DNA from 2 places in the Ensifer sp. ENS08 genome. Region 2 is predicted to be linked to the other one. Evidence: riboswitches for the same ligand, from Rfam matches in the RefSeq annotation. Region 2 holds a riboswitch; the other holds the start of a gene.
The links. A riboswitch is a leader RNA that binds a small molecule or an ion and turns the genes downstream of it on or off. The one in region 2 is predicted to bind thiamine pyrophosphate.
Positions count from the first base shown of each region.

Region 1: another riboswitch for thiamine pyrophosphate. It lies ahead of thiC (phosphomethylpyrimidine synthase ThiC); the one in region 2 lies ahead of thiO (glycine oxidase ThiO).

Region 1 is NZ_JACVBF010000011.1:117,830-125,459, reverse strand. Features, by position in the region: gene IB272_RS22175 (dicarboxylate/amino acid:cation symporter) at 1-1,018, opposite strand, end outside; gene IB272_RS22170 (ATP-binding protein) at 1,262-3,115, shown strand; gene IB272_RS22165 (sigma-54 dependent transcriptional regulator) at 3,119-4,483, shown strand; TPP riboswitch at 4,581-4,709, shown strand; gene thiC (phosphomethylpyrimidine synthase ThiC) at 4,800-6,623, shown strand; gene IB272_RS35400 (hypothetical protein) at 7,079-7,612, shown strand.
Region 2 is NZ_JACVBF010000008.1:16,463-24,092, forward strand. Features, by position in the region: gene IB272_RS18590 (adenosylmethionine--8-amino-7-oxononanoate transaminase) at 1-557, opposite strand, end outside; gene bioD (dethiobiotin synthase) at 554-1,192, opposite strand; gene IB272_RS18600 (8-amino-7-oxononanoate synthase) at 1,189-2,334, opposite strand; gene bioB (biotin synthase BioB) at 2,331-3,347, opposite strand; TPP riboswitch at 3,773-3,893, shown strand; gene thiO (glycine oxidase ThiO) at 4,055-5,026, shown strand; gene thiS (sulfur carrier protein ThiS) at 5,023-5,220, shown strand; gene IB272_RS18620 (thiazole synthase) at 5,224-5,997, shown strand; gene IB272_RS18625 (thiamine phosphate synthase) at 5,994-6,599, shown strand; gene IB272_RS18630 (amidohydrolase family protein) at 6,633-7,630, opposite strand, start outside.

The sequences.
Region 1 (7,630 bases), on a different contig from region 2:
CCTGATCGCCGAGCGACAGCGGGATATCCATCGCCTGGGCGATGAAGAGCGCGGCCAGCGTCATGTAGATGTTGGTGCCGTCGAGGTTGAAGGAATAGCCGGTCGGGATGACCAGACCAACGACCGAGCGCTTGCAGCCGGCCTTTTCCATCTTGCTCATCAGACCCGGAAGAGCGGCTTCCGACGAGGACGTGCCGAGCACCAGGAGCAGTTCTTCCTTGATGTAACGGATCAGCGCAACGATCGAGAAGCCATTGTAGCGGGCGACCGCGCCAAGAACGACGAACACGAAGAGGAAGGACGTGATGTAGAAGGTGCCGATCAGCATCGCCAGGTTGGCGATCGAGCCGACGCCGTATTTGCCGATGGTAAACGCCATCGCGCCAAAGGCGCCGATCGGGGCGGCCTTCATCAGGATGCCGACGAGCTTGAAGACCGGCAGCGTCAGCGCGTGCAGGAAGTCGACGACGGGCTCTGCCTTCTTGCCGACCATGGCAAGCGACAGACCGAAGAGCACGGAGATGAACAACACCTGCAGGATGTCGCCATCGGCAAAGGCGCCGACGAGCGTCGTCGGGATGATGCCCATCAGGAAGCCGGTGATCGTCTGCTCATGCGCCTTTTCGGCATAGGTGGTCACCGCCTTGACGTCGAGCGAGGCCGGATCGATGTGCATGCCGGCGCCCGGCTGGACGACATTGGCGACGATCAGGCCGATGATCAGCGCGAGCGTCGAGAAGGTCAGGAAATAGATCATCGCCTTGCCGGCGACGCGGCCGACCTTGGCAAGATCGGTCATGCCGGCGATGCCGGTCGCGACTGTCAGGAAGATGACCGGCGCGATGATCATCTTGACGAGACGGATGAAGGCGTCGCCGAGCGGCTTCAGCTCGGTGCCGAGCGACGGATAGAAATGGCCGAGCAGGATGCCGGCGGCGATCGCCACCAGAACCTGGACATAGAGATGGCGATAGAAAGGTGTCTTGCCGCGCGGTTCCGCGGATTGTTCGATAATCATGAGATCCTCCACTGGACCCAGTCCGGCGTCATGCCGGGCCTCCCGGGTCAATTTCCGATGCGCGACAGCGCGGGCTGTCATGAGGATGTCATTTGCAACGGTCGTGCCAGTTGGCCGCGGCAGGAACCAAGCCTTTGAATTGATGAGGATGTTTTGTGCAGGCGGCTCGGTGCGCACAAAGAGTTGAGCGGATTTCCGCACAAGCCATCTGGAAGACTGAGCGAAAAAATGCACAATTGGGCCATGTTCAACGCCCTGTCCGCCCCCCTCAATCTGGCAGATCTCGACCAGTCGATGCGCCGCACCTGGCTGGTCTTTGCCGGCCTTGCCGTCGCGCTGCTTGTCGCCGCGCTCCTGCTTGCCGGCGAGTACGGCCGAAGCCAGGCGCTCGAAACTGTCGATGCCCAAAGCCGGATCGATGCCAATCTGAAGGCCTCGCTGCTGCGCGCCGTACTCGAACGCCAACGCTCGACGCCGCTGGTGCTGGCCGACGATGTCGAGGTGATGGCAGCCCTTTCGACCCGCGGCACAGAGGCGCTGCAACGGCTGAACGAGAAGCTGCAGGCGCTGGCGACCAACACGGACGCCGCTGTCATCTACGTGATCGGCCCCGATGGCGTCGCCGTCGCTGCCAGCAACTGGCGCGAGCCGACGAGTTTCGTTGGCAACGACTATGCCTTCCGCGAATATTTCCGCATGGCGATGCGCGACGGCAAGGCCGAGCATTTCGCCATGGGCAACGTCAGCAAGCGGCCGGGCCTCTACATTTCGCGTCGGGTCCAGGGTCCTGACGGCCCGATCGGCGTCGTCGTCGCCAAGCTCGAATTCGACGATGTGGAAGCCGAATGGCTCGCCTCCGGCAAGCCGGTCTACGTCACCGACCGGCGCGGCATCGTGCTGATCACCAGCTTCCCCTCCTGGCGCTTCATGACGACCAGAACAATTCCACGCGACCGCGTCGCCGCCATCCGCGACAGCCTGCAATTTGGCGATGCCTCGCTGCTGCCGCTGCCCTTCCGCGACATCGAGCCGACCAGCGATGGCTCCAGCGAGTTGCGCGCACTGTTGCCGGGCGAAAGCGAACGTCGGTTCCTCCGGGTCGAAACCATGGTTCCGACCACCAGCTGGCGGCTGGAGCAGCTAGCACCGCTCGATGGCGCGATCTCGGCGGCAACCCGCGAGGCCCGGCTGATTGCCCTGGCCCTCCTCGCACCGCTGCTCGCTTTTACCGCGGTCCTCCTGCGCCGCCGCCAGACGCTGGCACTGGTGTCTGCGCGCGATCGCGCCGCGCGCGACGAGCTGGAGACCCGCGTGGCGGAGCGCACACATGACCTCAGCCTTGCCCGCGATCATCTCGAAACGGAGATCGCCGACCACCGGCGTACTGGCGAGAAGCTGCAGGCGGTGCAGCAGGAACTGGTTCAGGCGAACCGGCTGGCGATCCTTGGCCAGGTGGCGGCCGGCGTCGCCCACGAGATCAACCAGCCGGTCGCGACCATCCGCGCCTATGCCGACAACGCCCGCACCTTCCTCGAACGCGGCCAGCAGCAGACCGCGGTCGAGAACCTTGTCAGCATCGCCGAACTGACCGATCGGGTCGGCACCATCACCGACGAACTCAGAAGCTTCGCTCGCAAGGGCCGCTTCGTCGCCGAGCCGACGCCCATGCGCGACGTGATCGAGGGGGCGATGATGTTGCTGCGCAGCCGCTTTGCCGGCCGCATGGATGCGATCGTCATCGACCTGCCGGAAAATGGCCTCAGCGTCCTCGGCAGCCGCATCCGGCTCGAGCAGGTGCTGATCAACCTTTTGCAAAATGCCCTGGAAGCGCTCGGCACGCGCAGCGGCGCCGAGATCCGCGTGCGCTGCGAGGACGGTCCCTCCGGGACGGTTTTGCTCGTCGTTGCCGATAACGGCCCAGGCATTCCCCTGCACATCCACGAGGATCTGTTCACGCCGTTCAACACCTCGAAGGATGAAGGGCTCGGCCTCGGCCTTGCCATCTCCAAGGAGATCGTCGCCGACTATGGCGGCGATATCACCGTCGAAACCAGCGACAGGGGCACCGTCTTCACGGTTCGCCTGAAGAGGGCCTGAGCGATGCAGCCGACCGTCTATCTCGTCGACGACGACAACCATCTGCGAAAGGCGATGACGCAGACGCTGGAACTCGCCGGCCTCGCCGTTACCCCTTTTGCCAGCGCTGCCGAAGCGTTGAAGACGCTGGATGCGAATTTCGACGGCGTCGTCGTCAGCGATATCCGCATGCCGGGCATCGACGGCCTCGCCTTCTTCCGCCGCATCGAAGCTTTCGACGCGGATCTGCCGGTGATCCTGGTGACCGGCCATGGCGATATCCCGATGGCAGTGCAGGCGCTGCAGGATGGCGTCTACGACTTCATCCCCAAACCCTTTGCCGCCGACCGGCTGGTGCAGAGCGTGCATCGCGCGCTGGAAAAACGCCGGCTCGTGATGGAAAACCGCGCGCTGAAACGGGCCGCCGAGACGGCCGGCGACAACCTGCCGCTGATCGGCCAGACGCCGGTCATGGAACGTTTGCGCCAGACGATCCGGCACATTGCCGATACCGATGTCGACGTGCTCGTCGCCGGCGAGACGGGCAGCGGCAAGGAGGTGGTGGCGACGCTGCTCCACAATTGGAGCCGACGCCGCAACGGCAACTTCGTGGCGCTGAATTGCGGGGCGCTGCCCGAAACGGTGATCGAAAGCGAACTCTTCGGCCACGAACAGGGCGCCTTCACCGGCGCCTTGAAGAAGCGCATCGGCCGGATCGAGCATGCGAGCGGCGGCACGCTGTTCCTCGACGAGATCGAGGCGATGCCACCGGCGACTCAGGTGAAGATGCTGCGCGTTCTGGAAGCGCGCGAAATCACGCCGCTTGGCACCAACCAGGTTCGTCCGGTCGATATCCGCGTCATCGCGGCTGCCAAAATCGATCTTGGCGACCCGGCGCAGCGCGGCGATTTCCGGGAAGACCTCTACTTTAGATTGAATGTCGTAACGCTGTCGATCCCGCCGCTGCGCGAACGCCGAGACGATATCCCGCTGCTCTTCTCGCACTTCCTGACCCGGGCGGCCGAGCGCTTCAAGCGCGACGCGCCTGTGGTCACATCGGCCGTGCAGAGACATCTGATGACGCATGCCTGGCCGGGCAATGTGCGCGAGCTCTCGCACTTTGCAGAACGCGTGGCGCTTGGTGTCGAAGGTCCGCTGGGACAGCCGATTGCGCCCGCCGAACAGTCTGGATTTGCGCTCCCGGAACGGCTCGAACGCTACGAGGCGGAGATCCTGAAAGAGGTGTTGCGGGCTCAGCGCGGCGACGTCAAGGCGACGATCGAGGCGCTCGGCATTCCGCGCAAGACCTTCTACGATAAGCTCCAGCGCCACGGCATCAACCGTGCCGATTACGCCGAGCGGGCCGCACCGGAAAAGGCCGGCCGCTAGCGTCAAATCCGAATCCGCAAACACATGCAATAGGTGCATCTTTGTCGGCAGGCGAATTCACGCTTGACGACCCGGGCCGATCGATGGCTATGATCTAGGCATTCACCAGGGGGGTCCCGCAAGGGGCTGAGATTCTGCTGGATGGCCGGATTGCCGGCTGTGGCGCAGTGACCCGTTGAACCTGATCCAGTTCATACTGGCGTAGGGACGGTGCAGATATCGAAGCCAGGATTCCGTGCGTCCAGCATCTGGCGGAGCGTCTTTCATCCTTCCGGCATCAGAACTGGGTCTCCAATTGCAAACTTGGAGCCTTGTCATGAATATTGCCACCAAACCCGCAGCCCTCACGGTCACGCAAGGACCGCTTCCCGCCTCCCGCAAGATCCACAAGCCGGGCGTGCTTCATCCGGATATCCGCGTGCCGATGCGCGAGATTGCGCTCCACCCGACGTCGGGCGAGCAACCGGTTACGGTCTATGATTCCTCCGGCGCCTACACCGCCGACGACGCCGAGATCCGCATCGAGGACGGCCTGCCGCGGCTGCGCCGCAACTGGATCGTCGACCGCGGCGATGTCGAAACCTATGAGGGACGCGTGGTCCGCCCCGAGGACAACGGCTTTGTGAGCGGCGACAGGCTGACACCGACCTTCCCGTTCCAGCATGCGCCGCTGAAGGCCACGGGCGGCCGCGCGGTGACCCAGCTTGCCTATGCCCGCGCCGGCATCATCACGCCGGAAATGGAGTTCGTGGCGATCCGCGAAAATCTCGGCCGCGACGCGGCGCGTGCGAAGGTCCGGGACGGCGAAAGCTTCGGCGCCCACATCCCCGATCACGTGACACCCGAATTCGTGCGCCAGGAAATCGCCAGCGGCCGGGCGATCCTGCCTGCCAACATCAACCACCCGGAATCCGAGCCGATGATCATCGGCCGGAACTTTCTGGTGAAGATCAACGCCAATATCGGCAACTCCGCCGTCACCTCGTCGATGGCGGAAGAGGTCGAAAAGATGGTCTGGGCGACGCGCTGGGGCGCCGACACCGTCATGGACCTTTCGACCGGCCGCAACATCCACAACATCCGCGAATGGATCATCCGCAACTCACCGGTTCCGATCGGCACCGTGCCGCTTTACCAGGCGCTGGAAAAGGTCAACGGCATTGCCGAGGACCTCACCTGGGAAGTCTATCGCGACACGCTGATCGAGCAGGCTGAACAGGGCGTCGACTATTTCACCATCCATGCCGGCGTCCGGCTGCACTACATCCCGCTCACCGTCGATCGCGTCACCGGCATCGTTTCGCGCGGCGGCTCGATCATGGCCAAGTGGTGTCTGCATCACCATCGCGAGAGCTTCCTTTACGAGCATTTCGAGGAAATCTGCGACATCTGCCGCGCCTATGACGTCTCCTTCTCGCTCGGCGACGGCCTGCGCCCCGGCTCGATCGCCGATGCCAACGACGCGGCACAATTCGCCGAACTCGAAACGCTCGGCGAGCTCACCAAGATCGCCTGGGCCAAGGATTGTCAGGTGATGATCGAAGGCCCCGGCCACGTGCCGATGCACAAGATCAAGGAGAACATGGACAAGCAACTCGCCGTCTGCGGCGAGGCGCCGTTCTACACACTCGGACCGCTGACGACGGACATTGCGCCCGGCTACGACCACATCACGTCGGGCATCGGCGCGGCGATGATCGGCTGGTTCGGCACCGCCATGCTCTGCTACGTCACGCCGAAGGAGCATCTCGGTCTTCCCGATCGCAACGACGTCAAGGTCGGCGTCATCACCTACAAGATCGCCGCCCATGCCGCCGATCTCGCCAAGGGCCATCCGGCCGCCCAGGTGCGCGACGACGCGCTATCGCGCGCGCGCTTCGAATTCCGCTGGGAGGACCAGTTCAACCTCTCACTCGACCCGGAGACGGCCCGTAACTTCCACGACGAGACACTGCCGAAGGAAGCGCACAAGGTCGCGCATTTCTGCTCCATGTGCGGCCCGAAATTCTGCTCGATGCGGATCTCGCACGACATCCGCGCAGAAGCGCAGAAGGAAGGCCTGGAGGCAATGGCCGCGAAATACCGCGAGGGCGGCGACCTCTATATGCCGGTGGAAGGGGCGGCTGGCGCGGCCGAGTAGACGACAGAGACTCGTTGAAGGGGCCAGTCACGGCCCCTTCAGTTCACTCAGGGCTCCGCCTCCCGCCTCGGAAGCGGAAGCGGCGATCGCCAAGGCTCTCCTCCTCCGTCATGCTTGGGCTTGAGCCGAGCATGACGGAGGGTGGGAGGCGCGCCAACGACCCCGTTCAATCAACAAACATGCAACGTCCTCTGTCCCTCTCGCGACGCCTCAGCGATGAGGGCGATCATCTGTATGTCGTGGCCGCCGCCAGAGGCCCGCACCTTGCGCTCCGTGTCGCCCGTCCCCCCAATTGCTTGTCCCCACATCGATTGAACGATATGCAAGGCGCACGCAAAAGTCGCTGTCGGCGAAATTCATTCGCAGCGGGCAGCCGAACTGTACCCGCGCAAAAGTCCTGCAGGACGACGCAAGAACGCCGTTTGCACAAGGAGAATGACTTGAGGACATGCCTGTTGAGACTGACGGCCTTGTCCATAGGAGCCCTTGCAGCATTCGGCGGAGATCTGCCGCGCCTCAACGGTGACCGGGGCTTTGCCGGGGGCCTTTCCTGGATTTCCGCTGCCCATGCGGACGACGCCGATGCCGGCGGCACGAATGGTGAAGGTGCCGCGGGCGGCAGCGACCAAGGTAGCGAAAACGTCGGGAGCGGCGGAAGCAACGGCACAGAGGGTGGCGGCGATTGGGGCTCCGGCGATGGTAGCGGCGTGGGCGGCGAGCCCGGCGGGACCGGGGCTGGCGGTGGAGGCGGCGTCATCGACGGAAGCGGCCTGAGCGGCGGAGACAGCGAGCGCCACTCATCCTCTTCGCGCGACGGGCGGGATTACGGACCAACCGGCAGCGTATGGTACGGCGGCAGCAGTTTCCTCAATCTTTTTCGCCGGACACCGGAAGAGCCTCCCGAGGGGAGCGGGCCAGAGTCTTCCACCCGGCAGAAGAGCGATGCGGGATCCCGCAAAAGCGCGGGTCACACCAGAACAGAGCCCTGAAGAGATGTCTGCTTCGTC
Region 2 (7,630 bases):
CAAGCCTGTTCGAAGGCGTCGAGCGTTGCCTGCTCCCGGCCCGGCTCCGGAAAGGGCAGGCGATCGACGGCGAAGAGCAGCGGCGCGTAGGCGGCATTGAAGACGCCTCTTTCGCCGGCCGACATCGTGCCGATCGTGTCGCCGTGATAGCCATGCTCCAGCACACAGATCCGGCTCCGCGGCTGGCCGCTGTTGTGGAAGAACCCGAGCGCCATCTTCAGCGCGACCTCGACCGCAGTCGAACCGCTATCGGAATAAAACACATGGGCGAGCCCGGGCGGTGCGATCTCGATCAGCCCGCGCGCCAGGTCTTCCGCCGGTCCGTGAGTATATTCGGCGAAGATGATCTGGTCGTAGGTCTCCGTAGCCCTGCGGATCGCCTCCATGATCGTGGGGTGACGGTGGCCGTGGGTGATAACCCACCAAGACGAAATCGCATCGAGGATCGACGTGCCATCTTCGTCGACGAGATAGGCACCCTCGGTGCCGACGATGCGGCGCATCGCCGGTTCGAGGGCATGCTGGGTGAAGGGATACCAGACGGTGGAGCTTTTCATGCCGGCATCCCTCGAAAATCGGCGATGTTGAAATTCTCGGCGAAGGCGTGGCGCAGGCTGTCGGGCGTCAGCGGGTCGAGCCGCGGCAGCCGCCCGAGCCGGCGCACCCCGCCAAGGCGCGCGATGATCGCTTCGCTATCCTCCTGCGCGTCGCCGATGAAGGCGACGCCGAGAACGGGAATGGCGCGGCGGCGCAACGCTTCGAGCGACAAGAGGGTGTGGTTGATCGTGCCGAGCCCGGTGCGAGCGCAGACAACCACCGGGATCTGCCAGCGCGCGAAGACATCGGCAAAGACCGTGTGCTCCGTCAGCGGCACCAGAAGCCCGCCTGCGCCTTCGATCACCAGCGGTCGTTCCACCGCTTGCGGGGAAAGATGCTCCGGGTCGATGGTGACGCCGTCGATCCGTGCTGACAGGTGCGGCGATGCCGGTATTGCGAGCCTGTAGGCTTCGGGCAGGACGCGGTCACACGACAACCGGCCGAGCCGGGCGACGGTCTCGCTGTCGGTTTCTTCGTCGAGCCCTGACTGCACAGGCTTCCAGTAGCAACCGTCGAGCGCATCGGTAAGGGCTGCGGAAAAGATGGTCTTGCCGATGCCGGTATCGGTACCGGTGACCACGATACGGGTTTTCATGGCCGCTCCTTCGCGATCGCGATCTTCAACTGCTGCAGCATCTGCACGATTGCGGCCCGGTCGACGTTGAGGGTGATGGCGATCCGAAGACGCGCGGTGCCTTCCGGCACCGTCGGCGGGCGAATTGCCCTGACATCGTAACCCTCGGCGCGCATACGGGCGGCGATGCGGACCGCTCGGCCGTTATCACCGATCGGGATGGGCAGGATCTGCGAGCCGCTGCCTTCGATGCCGAGCACCTCGGCGAGCGCCCGGTTGGCGAAGGACCTGAGGCCGTCGAATGCGGCGCGGCGTTCCGGCTCGTCGACGAGGGCGGCGAGCGCTTCACGCACCGCGGCCGCGATGAGTGGCGAGGGCGCGGTCGAATAGATGAAATTGCGGGCGCGGTTGACGAGATAATCGCAAAGCACGGCGCTTGCTCCGACCAGTGCGCCGGAAACACCGAGCGCCTTGCCGCAAGTATGCAGCATGACGACGTTCTCCCGGTCCTCCAGCTCAGCGGCGAGACCGCGACCTTCCGGCCCGAAGACGCCGGTCGCGTGCGCCTCGTCGATGACGAGAAAGCCGTCATGCTGCGCGGCAAGCGCTAAGAGGTCGGCGAGCGGCGCCCGATCGCCATCCATCGAATAGAGGCTTTCGACGGCAATCCACGGGCGCCCTGTGCCGCCGGCGCGGCGCCATTGGCCGATGGCATCGGCAAAGGCGTCGATATCGTTGTGCGCTGCCGCAACCGCATCGGCCTTGCTCGCAGCGATGCCTTCATGGGCGCTCGCATGGATCAGGGCATCGTGGACGATGAGGTCGTCGCGCTGCGGCAGCGTCGAAAACAGGGCAGCATTGGCGGCGTAGCCGCTGCCGAAGAAGAGCATTCGTTCCGCGCCGAAGAAGGTGGCCGCTTCCGCCTCAAGCGTCTCGTGTTCTTCGTGATTGCCGCGCAACAGCCGTGAGCCGCCGGAGCCGACCGGCACGCCGCGCGCGATGGCACTCGTTATCGCCGCCTTCAGCCGCGTCGAAGCGGCGAGCGCCAGGTAGTCGTTCGAGGTGAAGTCGAGGCCGCCAGCGGGGGCAAGTGCGCGCCGGCGGCCCTTGCGATCAAGGCCCTCCAGCGTCTTCTCATAGCGCGCAAACAGACCCAGGGTCATTCGGCCGCATCCTGCCTTGCCGCCGGAGCCATCGGCTTCAACCCCAGGCGTCGGAAGAGCGCCGCATCATGGTCCTCGCCGGGATTGTCGGCGGTCAGCAGGGTTTCGCCGACAAAGATCGAATTGGCGCCGGCGAAGAAACCGAGCGCCTGCGTCTCGTCGCTCATGTCGGTCCGGCCGGCCGAAAGCCGGACATGCGATAGCGGCATCAGGATGCGGGCAAGCGCGATGGTGCGGACGAAATCGATCGGATCGACGGGCGCTGCATCGGCCAGCTTCGAGCCCGGGATCGGGATCAGCATGTTGATCGGCACGCTTTCGGGCGGCACCGGCAGATTGGCGAGCGTCACCAGCATGGAGATCCGGTCGTCGGCGGTTTCGCCCATGCCGAGAATGCCACCGGCGCAGACCTTGATGCCGGCATCGCGGACATTCGCGAGCGTCTCCAGCCGGTCGGCAAAGCTGCGGGTGGTGATGATCTCGCCGTAGAAGCGTTCGGAGGTATCGACATTGTGGTTGTAGTAGTCGAGCCCGGCCTCGGCGAGCCGTGCGGACTGGTCCGGCGTCAGCATCCCGAGCGTCATGCAGGTTTCCATGCCAAGCGCCCGCACACCGCCGATCATGGCGACGATCGCGTCCATGTCGCGGTCCTTCGGGCTGCGCCAGGCGGCCCCCATGCAATAGCGCGTCGCACCGCCGTCGCGCGCCTGTCGCGCCTCGGCAAGCACACGCTCGACCTCCATCAGCTTCGATGCCTTGAGCCCGGTCGGATAGTGGGCGGACTGGCTGCAATAGCCGCAATCCTCGGCGCAGCCTCCGGTCTTGATCGAGAGCAGCCTGCTCATCTGGATGGTGTTGGGATCGAACTGCGCACGATGGACCGTGTGTGCGCGGTAGAGCAAATCGTTGAACGGCAAATTATAGATTTTTTCAGCTTCCGCTTGGGTCCAGCGGGATTCGCCCGCGTCACCCGGTGTAAAATTAGCGCCAGTTGATAGGGTTCCGTCCAGCATTTCGGCTCGTCCTCCAGGTCATTGCAAACGCGAAATAGATAGAATCTGATATTATCTATAATTTTATCGACCAACAAAGTTCGCAAGCACCCAGATGGAGAGTTTCTGTTAGAACATACCCTTAAGGTTGTATTTTTGACCGTGAGTGAATCTGGAAACCGCCGAGACGGGGCAACAATCACCAATCAATCGGTCGCAGCTCCCATTTCCGAAATCGGGCGTACCGCACCCGAGAAACAAGGACGCGGCTCGGCTTCTCCGGTGTTTTTCGACCCGCTCCACCCGGTTGCCCTACCTCCTTTCATCACGCCGCCAACGCTTCCGCTTTCTCGTCGCAAAATTATAGATAATTTTTTCGGCAGATGAGATCGCATGGCACACGAATGCTGGCTCTTGACAAAAACCGTCCCGAACGGTCAGCTTGGAGCATTCACCAGGGGTGTCCCGCCAAGGGGCTGAGATTCTGCTATGCGGTTTGCGCGGCGCAGTGACCCGTTGAACCTGATCCAGTTCATACTGGCGTAGGGACGGTGCAGACATCGCTGCCGCAAACGTCGCCTTCACGCGACCATTCAACGGCAAGGCGTCCTTCCCCTTCCTTCGCTCGTGAACTGGGTCTCCACAATCGGAGCCTCGGCATGCACACCGCCAACACCATCCCGCTTCCCTCACGACGGCCCGCCCACGCCTCGCGGGAACACTGAGCCATGCGGATCCTCGTCAAAGGTGCCGGCGTCGCAGGGCTCTGTCTGGCGCATGAACTTAGCGCCCGCGGTGTCGCGGTGACGGTTGTCGAGCAAAAGCCAGGCTTTGCCGGCGCGGCCTCCTGGTTTGCCGGCGGCATGCTGGCACCCTGGTGCGAACGCGAAAGCGCCGAAGAGGTGGTGCTGACGAAGGGCATCGGCGCCATTGACTGGTGGGACGACGCCCTGCCAGGCGAGGTTTCCCGAAACGGCACGCTTGTCGTCGCCCCGCCACGGGATGCGGGCGAACTCAAGCGCTTTGCCTCACGCACCTCCGGCTTCGAATGGCTCGACGCCGCCGCGATCGAACGGCTGGAACCGGCGCTTGCCGGACGTTTCCGCGAGGCGCTGTTTTTTCCCGGTGAGGCGCATCTCGACCCGCGCCGGGCGCTGAGCCGGTTGCGGCAGAAGCTTGTCGATCACGGCGTCACCTTCCTCGATGAGACGAGCGACGATGGCCACCACGATCTCGTCGCCGACTGCGCCGGCGCGGCACGCATCGGCGAAAAGCCGGGCCTGCGGGGCGTGCGCGGTGAAATGCTCTACCTGCAGACAAGCGACGTGGAGCTGTCGCGGCCGGTCAGGCTCATTCATCCCCGCATCCCGCTCTACATCGTGCCGCGCGGCGGCGGCCTCTTCATGTGCGGGGCTACGATGATCGAGACGGATGACGGCGGACCGATCACCGCCCGCTCCCTCATGGAACTGCTGAACGCCGCCTATGCGCTGCATCCGGCCTTCGGCGAAGCGCGCCTCGTCGAAACCGGCGCCGGCGTCCGCCCCGCCTTCGCCAACAACCTGCCGCGCGCCCTGCGCACCGGGCAGACCATCACGATCAACGGACTTTACCGCCATGGCTTCCTGCTTTCGCCGGCCCTGGCGGCGGAAGCAGCCGACCTCGCGCTTGCGCAGGACCTGAAGGGAGATGCCGCATGAGACTGACCGTCAATGGCGAGGATCACGACCTCGCCGTCACCACCCTCACCGAGCTTCTGGCCGCCCTTGATTTCGAAGGCGACTGGCTCGCCACCGCCGTCAACGGCGAACTGGTGCACCGGGCCGACCGTTCGGGTCATGCGCTCAGCGACAGGGACCGGATCGAAATTCTCTCGCCGATGAAAGGAGGCTGAGACATGCTGACGCTTTATGGACAGGACCTGCGCTCACGGTTGTTGCTCGGCACCGCCCGCTACCCCTCCCCCGCCGTTCTGGAAGATGCGGTGCGATCGTCAGGCACTGGGGTCGTCACGGTCTCGCTCCGGCGCGAAACCGCCGGAGGCCGCCAGGGCGGCGCCTTCTTCGAACTGATCCGGGCGCTCGGCGTGCACGTGCTGCCGAACACCGCCGGCTGCCACTCGGTGTCAGAGGCGGTGTTGACGGCCAAGATGGCGCGCGAGGTCTTCGGCACCAACTGGCTGAAACTCGAAGTGATCGGCCACCACGATACGCTGCAGCCCGATGTCTTCGGGCTGGTCGAGGCGGCGCGCATCCTCTCGGCCGAAGGGTTCGAAGTCTTTCCCTACACCACGGATGATCTCGTGGTTGCCGAACGGCTCGTGGAAGCCGGCTGCAAGGTGCTGATGCCCTGGTGCGCGCCGATCGGCAGCGCCATGGGGCCGCAGAACATCCAGGCGCTCAGGGCAATGCGGGCCAGCTTTCCCGATGTGCCGCTGATCGTCGATGCCGGCATCGGCCGGCCCTCGCACGCAACGACGGTGATGGAGTTCGGCTTCGATGCCGTCCTGCTCAACACCGCCGTCGCCGGCGCCGCCAAGCCCGCGCTGATGGCCGCTGCGTTCGCGGGCGCGATCGATGCCGGCCGGCAGGCCTTCGAGGCGGGCATGCTCGAACCGCGCGATTTTGCCGTCCCTTCCACCCCCGTCATCGGAAAGGCGGTGTTTGCGTGAAACTTGACCCCTTCTATCTCATCGTCGACAGCACGGATTGGATCGAGCGGCTGGTGCCGCTCGGCGTCAAGCTGGTGCAGCTACGCGTCAAGGATCGTACGGAAGCGGAGATCCGCCGCGAGATCCGCGCGGCCAAGGCCGTTTGCGACGAGCAGGGCTGCCAGCTCATCGTCAACGACTACTGGCAACTGGCGATCGCGGAAGGCTGCGACTTCGTCCATCTCGGCCAGGAGGACCTGGCGGAGGCCGACCTTACTGCAATCCGCGCCGCCGGCCTGAAGCTCGGACTCAGCACCCATGACGAGACGGAACTGGAGACAGCACTTGCTGCCAAGCCCGACTATGTCGCGCTCGGACCGGTTTACCCGACCATTCTCAAGGCTATGAAGTGGGCGCCGCAGGGACTGCCGCGCCTTGCCGCCTGGCGGAACCGTGTCGGGTTGCTGCCGCTGGTCGCCATCGGCGGCCTCAACGTCGAGCGGATCGCCGGCGTCTTCGAGCACGGCGCCGACATCGCCGCCGTCGTTACCGACATCACCCGCAACGCCGACCCGGAAGGCCGGACGCGCGAATGGATCGCCAGAACCGCACCGTGGCGATAGGCACGTGCCGGACCGCGGGTAGCAGTTTCGCGGTCAGGCGATCTCCAGCTGCGAGAGCCAGGAGGCGTCCAGGCCACGCTTGCGACAATAGGTGGCGAGCCGCTGGCGGGTCGGCCCCGGCCGGTCGAGGCCGAGGTAACGGGAGGCGTTCTTCCAGAAGATGTTCTGCTGGTCCTCCTCGCTGACATTGGCCTCCTTCAGTTGCTGGGCGATCCGCGGGACGTAGGCGTTGTAGTCCTTCTCCAGCGCCATCATCGACCAGTCGGTGCCGAACATCAGATGGCGCGCATCGGGATCGTAGTCCCGCAGCCATTTGTCGAGCAGCGCGCGGATTTTTTCGTGCAGCCCGGGCGTGTTGTCGGTGACGAGCTCGCTCAGGTAGCTCAGGTCGGCAAACAGGTTCGGCCGGCGCCCGTGGCCGATCGTCTTGCCAATGATGTCCTCCCAGGTCGGCGGACCGGAGAATTTGTCCTGGGCGCAGGACACCATGACCCCCGTCGGTGCGCCTGGGCGAATGACTTCATCGAAAGCGCCGAAATGCGCCAGATTGATCCGCAAGTCATTGTAACGGTTGGTGTCGAGCAGCTTCTTCCAGTAGGCGGGGCTCGCCATATTGCCATAGCCGCAGCCGGCGCCGATGCTGTTTTCCGCATGCGCCATGATCGGCACGCTGTTGTCGCGGCACCAGTCGTAGAGCCGCTTCAGCGCCGCATCGATCTTCGGATCCGCATTGCCCCATGCCTTGAAGCCCATCGGCGGGTAGATCTTCACGCCGATGAAGCCCTTTTCCATGATCGCGTAGCGGACGTTTTCCAGCGACGAGCCACGCTTCTGCGCCTCCCGGTGCGGATCGAAGCCGACGAAGCTGTGCATGTGGATGCCGTGCCGCTTGATCACCAGCTGCTGGATCTCGTCCATCACGTCGATCTGGTCGTGCTGCGGCGATGCCCTGCCGCCGATCGACTTCTCGAAATCGAGGATGCTCGGCGTGATCATGGAAAACCGGCATTTCGACGCGAAGATCCGGGCAT